2 linked regions of the Prochlorococcus marinus XMU1412 genome follow. The main gene of each other region encodes a partner of the protein of the gene in region 2 in a complex. Links are inferred from orthologs where the notes say so. Each region holds a gene or a part of one and is shown on either strand. Other genes may lie near its edges. The genes, in order: mnmE and mnmG.

Region 1 (3,043 bases), on a different replicon or contig from region 2:
AGCTACGAATAGAAGTAATTGATCGAGTTGGAGTTCTTAAAGATATTCTTATGCGGTTATCTGATAAAGGTATAAACGTTAGTGATGCCAATGTTAAAACTGCTTATGGTAAACCAGCTGTTATAAATCTTTGTGTAGGTCTTGAAAGTTATAATCAACTTCACAAAACAATTGAACAAATTAAATCAATGGCAGATGTTTTAGATATTGCCAGAATTGGACAAAGTTAATTTTAAAATCAGATCAATCTATCTTTTACTTTTTATCTTGTAGATAAAGAAAACAATACTGCCGCAAATCAAAGCTAATAAAATACCTACACAAGATGAACCTAAGAGTAATTTTAAGGAAAAAATTCTACCTTGTTTCCATAAGTCATCAATAACTAAACTTTTTTCAAGAATTTTATTAGAAGGATTATTTAAAAAAATCGAACCAACTTTATAGTTAAAATAATAAAGTGGAATATAAGTAAAAGGGTTGCTGATCCAGGTACCAATTGCAGCTAGAACAATATTTCCCTTAGCTAGTTTCGCAAAAAATACTCCCATTAAAGTCTGAAAACCAAAAAATGGAAAGCAACCACTAAATACCCCTATAGCTAAACCTTTAGCATTAAAGAAAGGACTTCCATTCTGACTCCTAAATAATGATAGAATTTTCTTATAGGTAATATCTCTTTTAAATCTCATTCAGAAAGAAAATTTCAAAATTAAATGCTTGATAATCTTACTTAATTATCCATAACAAAGCGAGAGATGGATTCGATAGTTACTACAGAAGATACGATAGCCGCAATTGCTTCAGCTATAAGTATTGGGAAGGGAGGAGTTGCGATAATAAGAGTATCAGGGAAAGACGCAATTAATTCTTGCAAAAAGATTGTTCAAACTAAATCTAAATATGCATGGAAATCACATAGAGTTTTTCGTGGTTTTATTCAGGAAAATAAACAAAATAAATTTATAGATGAGGTTTTAATTTTAGTGATGAAATCCCCAAATAGCTTCACAGGAGAGGATGTAGTTGAACTTCATTGCCATGGCGGAATTATCATAGTAAATAAAGTTTTAAAGATATTATTATCTAGTAATTCTAGAGTTAGACTTGCAAACCCAGGAGAATTTAGTCAAAGAGCTTTTCTTAATGGGAAAATAGACCTTACTCAAGCTGAGTCGATTAATCAATTAATTAATGCAAGCAATACCAGATCAGCCGAGTTAGCCTTTAGCGGGGTTCAAGGAGAAATAAAGAAAAAAATTGATGATATTAAAAATGACCTTATAAATCAACTTTGCGAAATAGAAGCGAGAGTTGATTTTGAAGAAGACTTCACAGATTTTGATTACACCAAATATCTAAAAAACATTAAAAAAGTCAAAGAAAAAATAGAATTACTAATAGAAAATGCAAAAAGAAATTCATATATTCATAATGGAATATCCATTGCGCTTATAGGTAAAACAAATGTTGGCAAAAGCTCTTTATTAAATTTGCTTGCAAAAAAAGAGAAAGCAATCGTAACTAATATTCCTGGAACAACTAGAGATGTTATTGAAGTTAATTTAACTATTAATGATATTCCAATGAAAATAATTGATACTGCTGGCATAAGAGAAACTCATGAACAAATTGAAAGTATAGGAATTAAAAAAAGTTTTGGGAAAATAAAAGAGTCAGATTTTATAATTTATATTTATAGTCTTGAAGAAGGATTTAATGAAGAAGACAAAAAAATAATACAAGAAATTCCCAAAGAAAAATTAATTACTATTTTGGGTAATAAAAAAGATTTAATTAATTGCAAAAATATTAGTTCAAATGAGTTAAAAAACACAATTCTTATGAGTATTAAGAATAATGATGGTGAAAGATTATTAATAGACACAATTATAAAAAAATGCGGATTAAAACAAGTAGAAAATATCAATATATTTTTAAACGAAAGACATCTAACAAATTTGTCTGCTTGCTTATCTAATTTAAATGATACTGATGAAATAATTAAAAATAAATTGCCATTTGATTTGTTATCAATTGAGCTGAGAGATGGAATTCAAAACTTATCTAAAATAACTGGTCAAGAATTAACAGAGGAACTTCTAGATAATATTTTTTCTAAGTTTTGTATTGGTAAATAAATTTGAGTTAAATTACATAGTGATATATAGTTGATTCTCTAACTTCAGTTTAATTTTTATTAATTAATTATTTCTTAGTTTAGTGGATTTAAATACTCCAATAATAAGTAAAATCATTGATAATTGGATCGATGAAGATATAGGTAGGGGAGATCTTACAAGTTCCTCTATTACAGAAGAGAATGGTAATGCATATTGGATTGCAAAAGAAGAGGGTATATTCTGCGGGGTTGAAATTATAAAAGAAATTTTTAGAAAAATTGATTTAAAAATCAGTCCAAAATTTTATATCTCTGATGGAGATCAATTTGTTAAAGATCAAAAACTCTTAGAAATATATGGGCCTTCAAAAAGTTTGCTAGCTAGTGAAAGAATAAGCTTAAATATAGCAATGCATTTATCTGGAATATCAACACACACAAAGAATCTTGTAAATAAGTTAGAAGGTACAAATATAAAATTAGCAGATACTAGGAAAACGACTCCTGGCTTAAGAATATTTGAAAAATATGCATTCAAATGCGGAGGTGGAGTCAATCATAGAATGGGATTATACGATGCAGCTATGATAAAAGAAAATCACATTGCATGGACAGATAATCTTAATAATGCAGTAAAAAAAATTCGACTAAATTCGCCTTTTACAACTCATATCATAATTGAAGCTGAGAATATCGAACAGGCAAAAGAAGCAGTATTAGCAGGTGCAGATAGTGTCTTATTGGATGAACTTAGCCCTGAAATAATCAAAAAAAACGTTCAAGAATTAAGAGATTTATCAATGAATAGCTTAAAAAAAGAAGTAAATAAAAATTTGATAATAGAAGTTTCTGGAATTAACCCTGAAGAAATTAGTAAATATCTAATAAAAGGTATTGATTTGATTTCAACAAGTTCTTCAA
Region 2 (17,886 bases):
TATTTTTCGTCTTTTAATGATGTCATCCAGCAACCATCTAACATTAAAGCTTTACCATAATATTCATTTTCAATAACAATAATTTCTTGAAATTTTGAGACTTTTTTAATTAGAATTTTCCCATTTAGGCCGAATCTTGAGCCTTTATGATATTCATCTATCCATGTTGTAATATTTGTCATTTGCTTTTAGGAAGTTTCCCTGCCAATTTTTGCTTCGCTATTTGCCAAAGCCGTTGAAAGTCTTTGGGAGTTTGTTTTTTAATATTATCTCCTGCATGCTCTTCGACGATTGAAAATCTGTCTAAAAATTTTATATTTGTTTTTTGAAGAGCTGACTCAGGATTTATTTTTAAAAAGTTTGAGAGATTCAGAAGGGTAAAGTAAATATCCCCAAATTCATTTTTTATATCTGAATCATTTTTGCATTTGATTGCCTCTTTTAATTCATTTATCTCTTCTTCTAACTTTTTAAAAATCTCATCAGTACTTTCCCACTTGAAACCATTTTCTTTAACAACATTTGTGATTTTATCTGTACCAATCGTTGGAGGTAAATTTTTAATTTTCAAATTTAAATTTCTACTAATTGAAGATTTTATACGAGGTGCATCATTTTCTAAATTTTTTATATTTTCCCAAATCTGTTGTGATTTTTTTAATGATACTTTTTCTTTTTTGTCAAAAATATAAGGATGTCTATTAATAATTTTCTTATTTAGATTTTTTATAACATCATTTAGTGCAAAATCTTTTTCTTCGTAGCCGATTTCAGCATGAAGCATTACTTGTAATAAAAGATCTCCTAACTCTTCACATATGTTATCTGCATTTTTTTCATATATCGCATTTATAAATTCATTACTCTCTTCATATAAAAATGGGATCAACGATATATGAGACTGTATTTTCTGCCATGGGCAGCCCCAAGTTTTATCTTTTAATGCTTTGATATTTAATATTAAGATTTTAAAACTATTTATAGTCTCTAAATCGGAATTGTTTTCCAATTTATATCTATTGTTTGAGGACATAGGATATATTTTATTAATTAAATTTTGCCTCAATCATGAAATATTTAAATACTTAGTATAAATTTTTCAACTTCATCTATTAGAATGATCTATTATGAGGGCGATTAGCTCAGCGGTAGAGCGCCTGCCTTACAAGCAGGATGTCCCTGGTTCGAACCCTGGATCGCCCATTTATTATTTTTCTAATGACTGAGATCGTCAATCTTTCAATCAGTCAAAGCGCTGCTTCAGAACTATCTAGGCAAGCTTCTTTTGGAGGTTCTCCTGGAGAAATGTCGATTGATTTGGTAAAGGATAAAAATTGTTCCGAAGGATGGATGCATATTAAATTAAGGCCAGGTACATGTAATGGATCACCTATTTCAAGAACTGAAGGAGTAACTTTATACGCGGATGTAAAAAAGTTTAATTTACTGAAAGATTTAAAATTAGATTATTACGGTGATTTGAGCGGAGGTGGATTTCTTATTTCAACACCAAAAAATGCAAAACGTTGCTCCTGTGGTTCTGGCTTCAAACTTTTGTAGAATGGGTGTGTCTTTTTTTGCAAACTAATATTATTTTCATTAATTGGTTGCTCTCAAGATAAAATAAACAAAAAGTTTATTGAAATAAAATTTGCACATGACAGAGATGAATGATCAATTATTTTTAGAGAATTATTCACCTTTTGAAGTAGAGAAAAAGTGGCAAGAAAAATGGGAAAGTCTCAAGGCGTTTAGTCCTAACCCCGAGGATGATGGGGAGCCTTTTTGTGTTGTTATTCCTCCACCAAATGTTACTGGATCTTTGCATATGGGGCATGCATTTAATACGGCTTTGATAGATGTTGTAGTACGTTTCCAAAGACTTTTAGGTAAGAATGTTTTGTGTTTACCAGGAACTGATCATGCTTCAATAGCTGTTCAAACTATTCTCGAAAAACAATTAAAAAGTGAAGGCAAAACAAGCGAGGATATTGGAAGAGATGAATTTCTTAAAAGAGCATGGAACTGGAAAGAACAAAGCGGTGGAAGAATAGTTTCTCAATTAAAAAGGATAGGATATTCAGTTGACTGGACTAGAGAAAGATTTACTCTTGATCAAAAATTAAATGAAGCAGTTATTGAGGCTTTTAATATTCTCTATAAAAAGAATTTAATTTATAGAGGCGAATATTTGGTTAATTGGTGCCCTGAATCTCAATCTGCCGTAAGTGATCTTGAAGTTGAAATGCAAGAAGTAAATGGTCATTTATGGCATTTTAAATACCCTTTAATTTCTGAAAGTGGTGAACAGTTAGATAAGTACTTAGAAGTTGCAACAACAAGACCAGAAACTCTTTTGGGTGATACTGCTGTGGCAGTTAATCCTGATGATGATAGATATAAAGAATTTATTGGTGTCAAAGTAAAAGTCCCTTTCGTTGATAGAGAAATACCTATTATCGCTGATTCACATGTTGATAAAGATTTTGGTACTGGTTGTGTGAAGGTTACTCCGGCCCATGATCCAAATGATTTTGCAATAGGAAAAAGGCATAATTTAAAACAGATTAATGTAATGAATAAAGATGGAACTTTAAATATTAATGCAGGTATTTTTCAAAATTTAGATAGATATGAGGCTAGAAAGAAAATTATCAAAGAATTGGATAACTTAGGCCTTTTGACAAAGATAGAGGATTATAAACATACTGTTCCTTTTTCTGATAGAGGTAAGGTGCCAATTGAACCTTTATTGTCAACACAATGGTTTTTGAAAATGGATGAAATATCACAAGGATGTCTTAATGAAATTGATTCTAAAAAACCATCGTTTATTCCTCCACGCTGGGAGAAAGTATATAAGGATTGGTTAGAGAATATTAATGATTGGTGTATCAGTCGGCAATTGTGGTGGGGGCACCAAATACCAGCCTGGTATGTTCTTGATGAATCTCAAGACTCAATAGAACAAAATACTCCATATATCGTTGCAAGAAATGCAGAGGATGCCTTAATCGAAGCTAATAAAAAATTTGGATTAAATATTAAATTGGTTCGTGATAAAGATGTTTTGGATACATGGTTTTCAAGTGGTTTATGGCCTTTCTCAACCCTTGGCTGGCCAAATATAAATGATCCGGATTTTAAAAAATGGTATCCAAATAGTGTTCTTGTTACTGGTTTCGATATTATTTTCTTCTGGGTTGCAAGAATGACAATGATGGGGAATACTTTTACAAATAATATTCCTTTTAAGGATGTTTATATTCATGGTCTAGTTCGAGATGAAAACAATAAAAAAATGAGTAAAAGTTCAGGTAATGGTATTGATCCAATACTATTAATTGATAAATATGGTTCTGATGCTCTACGATTTGCTTTGATTCGAGAAGTTGCAGGCGCTGGACAAGATATACGGCTTGATTTTGATAGGAAAAAAGATACGTCTTCAACTGTTGAAGCTTCAAGAAATTTTGCGAATAAATTATGGAATGCAACTAAATTTGTGTTAATTAATAAAACTTCTAATAATAACTATTCGCTTAATGAGAGTGATGAAACTTCTTTAGAGTTATGTGATAAGTGGATTTTATCGAAATTGAATCAGTTAAATATAAAAGTCGCTGCTTTGTTGAAAGAATATAAATTGGGAGAATCTGCGAAACTTCTATATGAATTTTCATGGAATGATTTTTGTGACTGGTATGTAGAATTTGCTAAACAAAGGTTTAATAATAAAGAGACTAAAAATAGACAAATATCTGAAAAAGTTTTAATAAAAGTGCTCAGTGATATTTTGGTAATGATTCATCCTTTTATGCCGCATATTACTGAGGAACTTTGGCATGTGCTGCAACTAAAACCAGATAATGCATTATTATCTCTTCAAAAATGGCCAATTCACGAAAATAAATTTGTTGATAATAAGCTTGATAATTCTTTTCAGCAACTCTTTGAAATTATTAGGCTGATTAGAAATTTGAGAGCTGAATTAGGTCTTAAGCCATCAGAAAAAGGTCCTGTATATTTAATTTCAGACAATGATGAATTGATTGATTTTTTAAAAACTTTAGTTGATGATATTCAAACCTTAACTAAATCTTCTGAAGTATTTATTTTTAAAACTAATGCTGTTGATAAAAAAGAGTTTGCTAAATCTTTTTCCGGGATAATTAGTGATTTAGAGGTTTACTTACCTTTTCAGGATTTTGTAAATATAGATGCATTAAAGGAAAGGTTAACCAAGGATTTAAAAAAGGTGACTATTGAATTAGAAAATTTAAATAAGAGATTATCTAATAAAAATTTCGTTGATAAGGCTCCAAAAGATATTGTTGACGAATGCAGATTAAAATTAAATGAAGGTTCGGTACAAAAGGAAAGTATTACAAAAAAACTCGAACTTTTGAATTGAGAATGAATATATTTCTTGAAAATATTTATAATTTGTCTTTTTTTTTTAATACTGGTTTTGGGATCTTTTCGTTTGTTTGCATTTATATTTTAATTGTTTTATTAATACTTCCAGCTTCTTGGTTATCTCTATTATCAGGTTTTTTATATGGCTCATACTTAGGATCAATTATCGTTTTCATTTCCGCTTCCATAGGAGCATCAGTTGCTTTTTTTGTATCAAAAAGTTTTTTTGCAAAAAAGCTAAAAAATCTTTTTAGCCGTTATCCAAAATTAAGTGTCATGGAAAAAGTAGTAGAAAAAGGCGGACTTAAATTAATTTTTTTAGCGAGATTATCTCCGATATTTCCCTTCAGTATTCTTAATTATTTTTATGGTTTGAATAATGTTAAATTTAGAGATTTCGCTCTTGGTCTTCTTGGAATAATTCCAGGAACTTTTCTTTATTGCTCAATAGGTAGTTTGGCAAAAAGTATTCAGGAGTTAAAAAATGTGCAATCACCAAATAATTTATATATTACTAGCATTGGAATTATTTCAACTTTTTTAGTTGTATATTTCTCATCTAAATACTCCAGAGAATATTTTGAAAAATCTTAAGAATTTACTCTTTAATATTCCAATCTCTAATTGACGCAATTAAGATAAACCACAAAAGCCTTAATTTACCTAGTAAAGTTTTGTTGGCTTCTAATTCGATATATTTTGCCTGTCCACAAGGTTTTTTTATAAAGTTGAAAACTGTTTTCTTCGTCATAAGTCTCTCAAAAAGTCCTGATAATTATTCTTATATTTTATAGCCAAGATTTTTTTTTTATTTAAAAACCAAATTTTTCTTTGACTACTTTGTTGAATATTTTTTTAAAATTTAAATTTTATCTCCATCTTTAAATCCTCTAAAGCATTTAAATCGAGGAAACCTCAGACTAAAAGCCACCGCATCCTTTGACTTGGTTTTTGCATCAGCTCTGATTTCTACAAGTTGACCAACGAGATGATTACGTTTTGACCAATATTCTTCACGTTGGATATCACTAAATCCGCTTCCGCAACTAAGACTGTATTCATACCCATCATCTTCTCCTTCTACTAGGATTGCTCCCAGTCTCCCTTTGTTGCGACCTGTACCTTCTTCAACCGATACAACTTTTAAAGTGACTTCAATGAAAGGTTTTGCTTTTAACCAACTGTGTGTTCTTTTACATTCATAGATAGCATCAGGATCTTTAATCATTACTCCTTCATACCCACCTTCCACAGCAGATTTATTCAGCTCTACAAATCTTTTTTGTCCTTCAATAGTGTCGAGATCTACATTTTCCCATTCAAGTGTTTGTATATGTTTTAGAAGCATAGAATGTTTTGCTACCCATTCTTTTACTAATAAACTTCTTTTCGTTTGACTAATGTTCCATTTCCCTTTTTGAAAGTTTTCAAGGGGACATAAGTCAAATAGGTGGAGAACTGCGTCTTTGGTTTGTTTACCATCTTTTCTATGTACCTGTTTCATTAAATCTTGAAAGTTAGCGCTCATCACTTCACCATCGAGTACTAAGTCATAAGGTGCTGGGTCTTCTTTTAAGGCGATTTCTATTTCTGAGATAATATGACCAAAATTATGGAATTGTTTCCCATTACGAGAAAACATTTCTACTTTATTTTGTCTAATAATAGTTAAGACGCGTACACCATCTAATTTGATTTCAATTTGCTTTTTTCCTATCATTTTTTTTTCATGATTTGCACTGTCATGAGCTAAAGGACAAGAAAAAATAGGAATAGCATATTTGGGAAATTTCTTTGCTATCTTGTTGATTGTTTTTTCAGATACACCACATCTAAGATCTTTAATTAAAACTCGTCTATAAAATCCATTCCACTCTTCTTTTGTTGCAGATTCCATAGCCGTAAGAATCGCATCGCGTGCAGCGTGACCAGTAAGTTCTCTTTGAATAAGCTTATTGGCTAATTTTCTAAAATCTTCCCATAAAAAATTTTGACTTTTTTCAGTCTCTTTCTCAGGGACAATTTTTACACCAAAAGTTACTAATGGATCAAGTGCCATACGTATACCTTCAAAAAAATCATCTAGACCTTCTTTCATTGCTTCTGAGATAATTTTTTCTTTATCTAATCTACTTGGGTGTAATTCTAATTGATGTATTATTTCTTCTTTAAACAATTCTTTTTGCCTCACAAAAAATTATTAATTCACTTTAGCTATTCTGTCTATTTTCCAATCATTGTCAGTTTTTGCAAAAGTAAAATCTAATGGGAGCTCATCTTGTTTGTCTTCTGATTTTAAATTTAAAGTTATTATGATTTGATCTTCTTGGACTCTAGGTCTTCCTGATTTTAAATTTCTGTATTTATTAAGGTTTAAACTAGCTAGAAATTTAAGAAAGTCTTGTCGTTTTACATGAGTTTTATAAGTTTTTGTAGTCAAACCATAAGCTGCATCAATTCTACCAGCAGCTATTTGATCGAAAAACTTTCTTACTAATGGATTAATTCCTCTGGCGCTTATAACTAATTTGACTGCATTAAAAGTCCAAAAAGAAACTAGTACAGCACCGCCAACTAATAATGCTTTAATTCCGATATCTTTAACTAGTGTTGCATCCATGTTAATTTGAGTTTTCTATTACTTTAAGAAAAGAAATCGTTTTTGATGGCTTTTTTTGTCAAAATAATACTAATTTTAATCCATAATGCCTGTAATTCCTCTTTTACCTTTATTTCATAGATTTAATAGCCAATATTTTGAAAATTCTTTAACGGTTAATAATCACCCTTTAGTAAAAGTTAGATGGAGTGATAATAGATTAAAAACTACTGCTGGTTTTTATAAAAGAAAACGTATTAATGGTTTTATAGATTCTGAAATTATCTTATCGAAACCTATCTTGAGTAAATTATCCACTAGTGAAATAAATAGCACTTTATGTCATGAAATGATTCATGCATGGGTAGATAGGATATTAAAGAAAAATGAGATACATGGTCCAAATTTCCTACAAAAGATGCATGAAATTAATTCAAAAGAGAAGAATTTTCAAATTGCTGTAAGGCACTCATTTCCTATAGAAAGGAGAGAATTAAAATATATAGGAACTTGTCAACACTGTGGTGAGAAATTTTTTTATAGAAAAAGAATAAAGAATATAGCCTGTAAAAAATGTTGTGTAAATTTCTTTAATGGAGCATGGAATAAAAAGTGTTTAATTTTGTTTGATTAGAAATAATTAGATGTGTTTTTGTTTCTATCTTTGGAATTATTGATTTTTTTAATGTAATTTATATTTTAAAAAGAACAATAATTTATGGATTCAAGGAGAATTAGAAATCTTAGAAATAGTTTTGATAGAAATATTGTTGATAAACAAGTTGATAAAATTTTTGAAACTGGAAGACAATTCGTTGATGGAGTATCTGGTGCTAGGCCAGGTAAAAGAAGGAACTCAGATTTTCAAGGAATAACAAGTAAGAGTGTTAAAAAAGTAGGAAGATGGGTATCTGAAAAAGTGGATTTATTTTTTGATGAAGAAAATGATGATGAGAATTTTTACGATGATCAAAGCGATATTAAGACATTTTCCAGAGAATCAAATTCTTATGAATCTACTACACAGCATTCAAAAAGACCTTTAGAAGCAATATCTTTAAGGCAACCAAAAAATTTACAGACAACTGAGCAAAAAAAATTACCTTATGTGAAAGAGAGTAAGGACGAAGATTGGCCAGATGAAATGGATTTCAAAGTTGAAAGATGGCAAAGATCTTCAGAAAATGAGAATAATACTTCGAGAGATCAATCAATCCAACAAGTTCAATCAAAATCAAGAAATCTTCCTAGATCAAGAAGAAGAAGAGTATAGTTTGGTAAATTCTTTAATTCCTGAATAACCCAGTAAAGTTTCTAAATTTGGATTGAAAACTTCCCTTATAATAGTTAAGGGTTTTTTGTCTCGAAAAAATCTGTAATTTCTTGACCAGAATGGTCCTTTAAAGCAAAATTGATCTTCTAACCATTTTGCATTGACAAGTGAAATACGATCAACTTCTCTAAATAATTCCGATCTGTCTTGTGTCAAATTCTTCCAAATTGGCTCTTCCTTGGCTTTTAAATTTTCACTCACTTGATCTGCATTCCACCAACTTTCTGCCCATGCAAGGTTTTTATTATTGCTTTTGATCCATACTTGTCTTCTAATTAAAGGGCCATTTAACTGATTCAATTCTGTAGGCCCTTCTTGAGTTGATAGAGGATCTAATTGCATTGAAATTAATTTAATTTTTGTCTCTTGATTAGTTAAAAGCTGCAGGTGTCTAGTTGGACTTCCATCCCCAAGCAGCATTAATTTCCATGGACCAGATATTTTTGGTAGTGAATTCTTCACTAAAAAATTAGAGGCTTTTTCTTCCCATAAAATTTTTGGAGAGTTAAAAAGTTTATTAATCAGTGCTCTTACGGAGTGCTTTTAAGATGATAACTTTTTTTCAGCAAAAATATTTGCCTTATCTTTTTTTATCTCTCTTATTTTTAGCCAAACAAGTAAAGCAGTTAAATCAGCTTTGCTAACCCCAGGAATTTTTGAAGCATCACCAAAATTTTTTGGCTTTATCTTATTCAAATTTTCTCTAGCTTCTAAAGATAATGTATCTATCTTTTCATAATTTATTTCTTGAGGCAGAGATTTACAGCTTTGACGATTTATTTGTTCAATGTTGTTTTTTTGTCTTTTAAGATAACCCTCGTATTTAATATCTATTTCGACACCTTCTTGTATTGAAGAAGCTATATTTTTTTCAGTCAAATTATATTTAATTAAATCTGAATAATGAAAGTTTGGTCTTTTTAAGAGTTCTTTCAAAGTTGTTGAGCCTTTGATTTTTGATCCAGTGGCTAATTCTAGTTTTTTTGATATTTCATCCGTGTTTTTTAAACGAGTGTTTTTTAATCTTAATTTCTCTTTTTCAAGGAGTTTTATTTTTTCTTGATAGACCGACCATCTTTTCTCATTAATTAGCCCTATTTCATAACCTAATGGGGTCAATCGCCTATCTGCATTATCTCCTCTAAGGGTCAACCTGTATTCACTCCTACTAGTAAGAACTCTATATGGTTCTTTGAGATCTTTGGTAATTAAATCATTGATCATTGTTCCTATATAGCTGCTTTCTCTAGTGAAGATGATTGGATCTTTTTTGTTTAGTTTTCTTGTCGCATTGACTCCGGCTACTAATCCCTGAGCTGCTGCTTCTTCATAACCAGTAGTTCCATTAATTTGTCCAGCGCTAAATAAATACTCAATTTCTTTCGTTTCGAGTGATGTTTGGAGTTGTGTTGCAGGTATATAGTCATACTCGACAGCATAAGCTGGTCGCAACATTTTACATTCATTTAATCCAGGTAAGGTTCTTAGAAGTTCTAATTGAATATTTTCAGGTAAACCTGTAGAGAATCCTTGAACATATATTTCAGGGGTATTAATTCCTTCTGGTTCTAAGAAAATTTGATGTGATTCTTTATCAGCAAATTTAACGATTTTATCTTCAATTGATGGACAATATCTTGGCCCCTTACTATCAATAAAACCGCCGTAAATCGGAGTTAAATGTAAATTGTCTCGAATTAGTTGATGTGTTTTGGTAGTTGTTCTTGTGATATGACAACTAACTTGGGGCATATTATTTTTGATATCTGGATCAAACGAAAAATATTTATCTGCTGCAGTACTTGGTTGAATATCTAATTCATCAAAAATGATACTTCTTTTATCAACTCTTGCTGGAGTTCCTGTTTTTAAACGTTCTGTTTTGATACCAATTTCGTGTAAATTTTGAGTAAGACCTTTTGCTGCTTGTTCGCCCGATCTACCAGCTGACATTGATTTATTTCCTATCCATATTCTTCCTTCTAAGAACGTACCAGCTGTAATGATAACTGATCTTGCTGAATAATAACTACCAAAGAAAGTCCTTACACCCTTTATTCTTTTTTTTACGATTTTTTTTGAGTTCAATCCAATTTCTTCAGTTTTTCCGATATCTAGTTCAGTAATCATTGCTTCTTTTAATGATAAATTATCTGTATTTTGTAGTATTTCAATCATCTTTTTTGAGTATTCTCTTTTATCTGTCTGAGCTCTTAATGCCCATACAGCTGGACCTCTACTTGCATTTAATATTCTTTTTTGTATAGCTGTCTCATCAGCTAATTTACCAATAATTCCACCTAATGCATCAACTTCATGTACCAACTGACTTTTTGCCGGGCCGCCAACAGCAGGGTTGCAAGGTTGCCACGCAATCCTATCTAAATTGATTGTAAATAAGGCTGTAGAAAATCCTAATTTTGCTGTTGTTATAGCAGCTTCGCATCCTGCATGTCCTCCACCAATAACGATGACATCAAAAGATTCATTTGTTGAGTGATGATCTTGCATTTTAGGATTGATTTAATTAGCTAAATTCCTAAATCTCGTAAATTGAGGTTCAAATAATAATTTAACAGTTCCTACGGGTCCATTTCTATGTTTAGTGACAATGATTTCTGTAATTCCTCTATCTTCAGTCTCTGGATTATAGTATTCGTCTCTGTAAATCATTAATACTAAATCTGCGTCTTGTTCAATAGATCCTGATTCTCTTAAATCGCTTAACATTGGTCTTTTGTTTGTTCTAGACTCAACCCCTCTACTAAGCTGAGATAAAGCTACTACTGGTACTTTTAATTCTCTGGCCATGCTTTTAAGACCTCTTGTTATTCGTGAAAGTTCTTGCACTCTATTATCAGGGGTTGATCCTTCCATCAACTGGAGGTAATCAATCACAATTAATCCAAGTTCTTTTTTTTGTTCAGCTATTAATCTTCTGCACAGAGATCTCATCTCTAAAACACTTAAGTTAGGCTTGTCATCTATAAATATTGGCAATTGACCTAATGAATTGATACCTTCTCCGAGTAATGGCCATTCATCTTGCTGTAATCTTCCTGTTCTTAGCCTGCCACTCTCGATTCCAACTTCCATAGAGAGCAATCTATATGTCAATTGTTCTTTACTCATTTCAAGGCTAAATACACACACAGGTAAATCTTGCGATTGTGCAACATTTTTTGCCAGATTAAGAACTATTGAAGTTTTCCCCATTGAAGGTCTTCCAGCAACAATTATTAAATCACTTCTTTGAAAACCTTGAGTCATCGCATCAAGGTCGTAGAAATTTACTGGAATACCAGCTACTGAAGTACCTAATGATCTTGACTCTATTTCATTGAAAGTACTTGTAAGGATTTCAGCTGCTTGAGTCAGGCCTTTTGAAGGTTTTTCTTGGCTGATTTCAAATATTTTTTGCTCTGCTTTATCTAGAACTTCATTAGTATCTTGAGTTTGATCAAAACCTAGTTGAACTACTTCATTACCAGATCTGATAAGTTGCCTTCTCATGAATTTGTCGTTAATTAAATTAGCAACTTGTTCTATGGAAGCTGTAGAGGAAACATTTTCAACTAGTTCTACCAGTTTGCTGTTTCCTCCAATTTTTTCTAGTGATCGATTATCTGCTAACCAAGCACTCATTGACGTTAAATCAGTTGGTTTACCCTGGGTATGCAACATTAATGCTGTTCTATAAATCTCTTGATGGGCATTTATATAAAAAGCTTCAGGTTTAATTAAGTCTGCAATTCTTCCGATTGCGTCTGGATCAAGAAGTATGCCCCCAAGAACAGCTTCCTCAGCTTGAACATTTTGAGGAGGTACTAATCCAGAGTTTTCACTATTAAAATCCTTTTTAAAATTTTTATTTTGCCCATTATTTGGAAAAGGTACGGAAACCATATCTTTAATTGCTTAGATATATACTCTGGCTACTTTTCAAAATAATGCAACAAATTTATTAACTTGTTACTTCAATATTTACTTCTGCATTTACTTCTGGATGTAATTTCACTTTTGCAGTAAAGGAACCTAAATTATGAATATCAGGAACAGTAATGTTTCTTCTATCAATTTCTTTTTTAGTTGCCGCTTCTATCGCTTCGGCGACATCCCCATTGGTAACAGTTCCAAAAAGGACACCATCTTCTCCAACCTGTTTTTTGATAGTGAACCTACCTATTGTAGATAATGCAGTTTGGAAATCTAAAGCTTCTTTCTTTAATTTATCAGCAGCGATTTTTTCTTTTTCTTTCTTCCTCTCAATTTGTTTAAGGACTGCTGGTGTGACATTCATTGCCTTACCATAAGGTAATAGAAAATTTCTTGCGTATCCTGGTGCTACATCAACTAGATCTCCTTCTTTACCTAGTGAAGCGATTGATTCAGTTAATGCGACTTGTACTCTTTTAGCCATGAAAATATTGAACAATATAGTTAATAATAAGACCTAGAGGGTAACTTTACTTTTTTTGCTAAACCAAATTTCGCAAGAATCTTAATATGTTCCCATGTTATGTCTATCTGACCTTTAAATAATCCTTGTTTTGCTGAATTGGGAAATGCATGATGGTTGTTATGCCAACCTTCTCCAAATGTTAATGCAGCAACCCATGCATTGTTTTTAGATGAATCACCACTTTCAAATGGTGCTTTACCCCAACAATGCGTCGCGGAGTTTACTAGCCAAGTTATATGATAAACAACCACAAGCCTCAATGGAATTCCCCAAAGGACTAGAGCCCATCCTCCAACTCCTAATTTTTGACCTATTGCGTACAATGAAAGTCCAATAGGAATTTGTAAGAATAAAAAATATTTATTTAAAAATCTATAGTATGGATCCTTTATTAAATCTGCACTAAGTTTTGGAACAGCTTTGAGTGCTTCTACGTCTTTAAACATCCAACCCATATGACTCCACCAAAACCCCTTTTTACTATTGTGGTGATCTACTTCAGTATCTGAAAAAGAGTGGTGATGCCTATGTAAACCTACCCAATCTATTGGTCCATGCTGGCAACTTATGGCTCCACAGGTAGCAAAAAATCTTTCTAACCATCTTGGCACAATGAACGATCTGTGTGATAACAATCTGTGATATCCAAGGGTGACTCCTAAACAAGCAGTTACCCAGTAAAAAAATAATAATGAAGTGACTGCAGGGAGGCTCCAAAATTTTGGTTGTATAGCTACAAGAGAAAGAATATGAATTGCAACCATAAAAACTATTGTTCCCCACGTTTTATGTAGTCTTGGAGGATATTTTTTTGAATGACTGGAAGGTTCAAGTAATTTTTCTGAGAGTTCTATAACTTTTTCAGCTGGAACAGGTTTTTTTAATTTTGCTGTTTCTTGGAAAATTAATGAATTCATGATATTGAAATACTATTTTCAAAATTACCGATATGTAATATTATCATACTATACTATTGATAAGTTTAATTATCTGTGAGTCCCGGATATCGCGATAAATTATCTAGAGGTCGAAGGGCTATGGCTCATTTGATACACCTTTGGCATGAAAGAAATGGTTGGTCTCACAGAGTATTGCCATTACTTTCAGAAGTTCTTGATTTAGGTAAAGTTCATAATTCGCAAATTTCTAATCTTAGGAATGGGAAGTTATCTTCGCCAGGTCCTGAAGTATTTCTTGCTTTAGCTCAAGTTAATACGATTCTTGATCAAGGTATTGAAAAAATAAGGGATCGTTTTGAAAGCGATTACCCAGAGTTATGGAAATCTTTGGAAGAGTCTGCATTACCCTTAAAAAATGATTATGGTAATCCATTGTCGGCAGGGGAGTTATTCGAGATATTTTCAGGATTAAAACCTCTACCTTCATCTTTTGACTGGTACATAGAAGATGAAGAAGCTTCTGCTTTAAGTGATGCTCTTTCAGTGCATTTTTGTCAGAATAAGGCTTGGAGATCATGTAAAATGCAGGTAATGGAAGCATATGCTGTCAATAAATCTGCCCGTAGAGAACGTTTTGCTGAGGTAATTGCAGGAATTAGAGATTATACGGCAGAAGAATTAGATGGAGAACTTCTTGATTTATATGAAGCTTCAAAAAAACTTTCTTATTTTCAGGGTAGGGGACCTAATGCTTTCCTCGCAGAATTAAGAAATCTAGCTTCTGAAAAATAACATTAATTTTCATAATAAATGACTCTTGACAATAACTTAAAACTGGCTGAAAACGCTGTTCTTTCTGTCGAAGAGAGTTTAAGTAAAGTTTTCCAAGAAAGGTCCAATCAGGTTTTCCAGAAATTAGAAAATATTTTGACAATTTTTAAAGAAGAAAAAGTTTCTAGTAGTCATTTCAATCAATCTTCTGGTAGTGGTCATGATGATATATCTAGAGAAAAAATTGATGCGGTTTTTGCAAGATTGTTTCTTGCAGAAAAGGCTGCTGTGAGGATGCAATTTGTAAGTGGAACGCATGCAATAAGTTCTGTCTTATTTGGAATTCTTCGACCTGGAGATGTAATGTTATCTCTTACAGGACAACCATATGATACGTTAGAAGAAGTCATAGGAATTAGGGGAGGAGGAAAAGGCTCACTTAAAGATTTTGACATTGAATATAAGCAAATAAATATCTGCGAGAATTTTGATTCTTTTGAAGAAAAAATTGTTCATTCTTTTGAAAAAAATTCATGCAAATTAGTATTCATACAAAAGAGTTGTGGATATAGTTGGAGAAAGTCTCTTACGAATCATCAGATAGAGAAAATTTGTAGTCTTATTCATTCCCTTGATCCTAATTGTATATGTTTTGTTGATAACTGTTATGGGGAGCTTGTTGAAGACAGTGAACCAATTTCTAAAGGGGCAAATATAATTGCTGGATCATTGATTAAAAATTTGGGAGGAACAATCGTTCCTACTGGTGGCTATGTTGCAGGAGATGCAGAGTTGGTTGAGATGGCATGTTCTAGATTAACCTCACCAGGCATTGGTTCTTCTGCAGGAATAAATTTTGGACTAGGAAGATTAATTTTGCAGGGTTTGTTTTTAGCACCACAAATTGTTCACGAATCACTAAAAGGTGCTGATATGGTTGCAGCAGTCTTTAAAAATTTGGGATATAAGGTTTTACCAGAGCCAGCAACTTATAGATCTGATCTTATTCAGTCAGTAAGATTGAATAATCCTGATTTGGTACAAAAAGTTTGTCAATCTTTTCAAAATTCTTCACCAGTAGATTCTTTTCTGAATGTTGTTCCATCATCAATGGATGGATATGATTCAAAATTATTAATGGCAGGAGGTACATTTATTGAAGGTAGTACAAGTGAATTTTCTGCTGATGCCCCTTTAAGAGATCCTTACAATATTTTTGTTCAAGGTGGTTCTCACATAGCTCACATCAAAATTGCATTAATTCGATTATTATCTGAATTATTAGAGGAAAAATTAATTTCAAAGGATTCTCTACTTCCTTTATCTACTTAATCATGTCTTACAAGTTTCCAGACAACCTCAACTATGCTGATACTCATGAATATGTCTTGGAAGAAAATGGATTACTAAAAATTGGAGTTAGTGAATTCGCTATAGATCAATTAGGAGATATTGTTTTTGTTGAATTAGCTGATGAAGGGGCGACTTTAGAGAAAGGCGAGACTTTTGGAACAATAGAATCAGTTAAGGCCGTAGAGGAAGTCTATCTTCCTTTTTCAGGGGAAATAGTATCTGTAAATGAAAGTGTTATTGAGAACCCTGAGCTTTTACAGAATGATCCGATTGGAGAGGGTTGGTTAGTCATTTTGAAACCAGAATCAAAAGCATCAATTGCTGATTTGATGACTTCTGAGGAATATCAATCAAAGGTTGTACCAAAATAAGGCAAATTTTTTAAAAAGAGCTATTTTAAAGAAAAATATTTTAATATGACATCCAAATTTGGGTCTGATTTGTTTATAGATAGGCATCTTGGGTTAGGAGATAATGATGAAAGAATTATGCTGAACAAGCTTGGTTTTAATAATATTGATCAATTTATAAATCAAGTTATTCCTGAAGATATTCAGCTTAAAGATAAATCTTCAGAAATATTGCCCCAAGGTTGTTCAGAAATTGAGGCTTTAAATGAATTAGAAGAGATTGCGAATAAAAATACTAAAATGAGATCTCTAATAGGCCTTGGTTATTTTGACAATCACATGCCTAAAGTAATCCAGAGACATGTTCTCGAAAATCCAAGGTGGTACACGTCTTATACTCCATATCAAGCAGAAATTGCACAAGGAAGATTAGAAGCTCTATTTAATTTCCAGACTATTGTTTGTGAACTAACAGGATTTCCTGTCGCCAATGCATCTTTGTTAGATGAGGGTACTGCTGCTGCAGAAGCTATGGCCATGAGTTTTTCCGCAAGAAAAAATAAATCTTCAAAAGTGTACTTAGTGGAATCAAATGTTTTTGACCATACTTTTAATGTTCTACAAACCAGAGCAAAACCTTTAGGAATATCCTTAAAACGCTTTACTCAAAGCAATCTTCCTAATCACGATGATGTTTTTGGAATGTTGTTGCAATTACCTGGTAAAAATGGGGAATTATATGATCCCACATTCTTAATCTCCCAAGCACATAGATCAGAAATCATTGTTACTGCATGTATTGATCCACTGGCACAAGTTTTGATTCAACCAATTTCTGAATTTGGTGTCGATGTGGCAGTGGGTAGTATGCAAAGATTTGGTGTTCCAATGGGTTTTGGTGGCCCCCATGCAGCATATTTTGCTTGTAGCGAAAAATATAAAAGGCTGATACCTGGAAGAATTGTTGGGCAAACTCTATCTAAAAATGGAGAAAAGTCTCTAAGACTAGCATTGCAAACAAGAGAGCAACATATTAGAAGGGAAAAGGCCACTAGTAATATTTGTACTGCACAATCTTTGTTAGCAATAATTTCTTCTTTTTATGCTATTTATCATGGACCCTCTGGATTAACGCAAATTGCTAAGAGATTAGTGGAGTTGAGAATAAATTTAGAATCAAGTTTAGCTGCTTTAGGTTTTGATATTCCTGATGGGATTAGATTTGATAGCGTTGATGTTTATTCTGAGCATTCCCACAGGATCCATAATGAAGCTTTAAAAAATGGCTATAACTTAAGAATTTTGCCGTTGGGAGCAACTATTGAAAATTCAACTGGCTTTGGGATCTCTTTAGATGAGCTTAGTAATGAAAAAGAAATCAAAGATATTTTGACTTTTATTGCAAACCTTATAGAAAAAGAAGAAGATATAGAGCATATAAAATTCGATAAAGTATTTCATCTTGAAAGTTTAGCTTTGAGATCCAGTGCATGGATGCAGCAAGATATATTTACAAATTACCAAAGTGAAACTGAATTAATGAGATATATATTCCGACTTGCTGAAAAAGATTTTTCTTTGGTAGATGGGATGATGCCATTGGGAAGCTGTACCATGAAGTTAAATTCTTCAGCAGAGTTAAATCCAGTCTCTTGGGCTAATTTATCTTCTATTCATCCTTTTTCCCCACCAGATCAAAC

The links.
Region 1: the proteins of mnmG (region 2) and mnmE are in contact, whole or in part, in a solved structure (PDB 9HIP), measured with the Escherichia coli proteins. The link is inferred for Prochlorococcus marinus XMU1412 from one-to-one orthologs.

What each region holds. Positions count from the first base shown.
Region 1 is NZ_JAAORJ010000001.1:178,702-181,744, reverse strand. Bases 1-2,949 are described here. They hold mnmE (tRNA uridine-5-carboxymethylaminomethyl(34) synthesis GTPase MnmE), read left to right. Parts: upstream 1-758; coding sequence 759-2,141; downstream 2,142-2,949. Other genes in these bases: nadC (carboxylating nicotinate-nucleotide diphosphorylase), read left to right, coding at 2,224-2,949; HA152_RS01000 (DUF2062 domain-containing protein), read right to left, coding at 249-692; HA152_RS01005 (RelA/SpoT family protein), read left to right, coding at 1-230. In the rest of the region: more of nadC, read left to right, coding at 2,950-3,043. UniProt on the Escherichia coli protein: Exhibits a very high intrinsic GTPase hydrolysis rate. Involved in the addition of a carboxymethylaminomethyl (cmnm) group at the wobble position (U34) of certain tRNAs, forming tRNA-cmnm(5)s(2)U34.
Region 2 is NZ_JAAORJ010000004.1:584,475-602,360, reverse strand. Bases 8,379-11,276 are described here. They hold mnmG (tRNA uridine-5-carboxymethylaminomethyl(34) synthesis enzyme MnmG), read right to left. Parts: upstream 10,863-11,276; coding sequence 8,895-10,862; downstream 8,379-8,894. Other genes in these bases: dnaB (replicative DNA helicase), read right to left, coding at 10,875-11,276; HA152_RS09725 (chorismate lyase), read right to left, coding at 8,379-8,846. Also shown: speE (polyamine aminopropyltransferase), read right to left, coding at 1-182; mazG (nucleoside triphosphate pyrophosphohydrolase), read right to left, coding at 179-1,033; HA152_RS09765 (AIR synthase), read left to right, coding at 1,174-1,560; HA152_RS09760 (valine--tRNA ligase), read left to right, coding at 1,658-4,414; HA152_RS09755 (TVP38/TMEM64 family protein), read left to right, coding at 4,417-5,013; HA152_RS09750 (hypothetical protein), read right to left, coding at 5,018-5,170; HA152_RS09745 (ATP-dependent DNA ligase), read right to left, coding at 5,282-6,595; HA152_RS09740 (hypothetical protein), read right to left, coding at 6,620-7,039; HA152_RS09735 (SprT family zinc-dependent metalloprotease), read left to right, coding at 7,125-7,652; HA152_RS09730 (RNA helicase), read left to right, coding at 7,737-8,291; more of HA152_RS09725, read right to left, coding at 8,271-8,378; more of dnaB, read right to left, coding at 11,277-12,257; rplI (50S ribosomal protein L9), read right to left, coding at 12,316-12,771; HA152_RS09705 (acyl-CoA desaturase), read right to left, coding at 12,792-13,730; HA152_RS09700 (hypothetical protein), read left to right, coding at 13,806-14,504; HA152_RS09695 (aminotransferase class I/II-fold pyridoxal phosphate-dependent enzyme), read left to right, coding at 14,523-15,815; and 2 more genes. UniProt on the Escherichia coli protein: NAD-binding protein involved in the addition of a carboxymethylaminomethyl (cmnm) group at the wobble position (U34) of certain tRNAs, forming tRNA-cmnm(5)s(2)U34.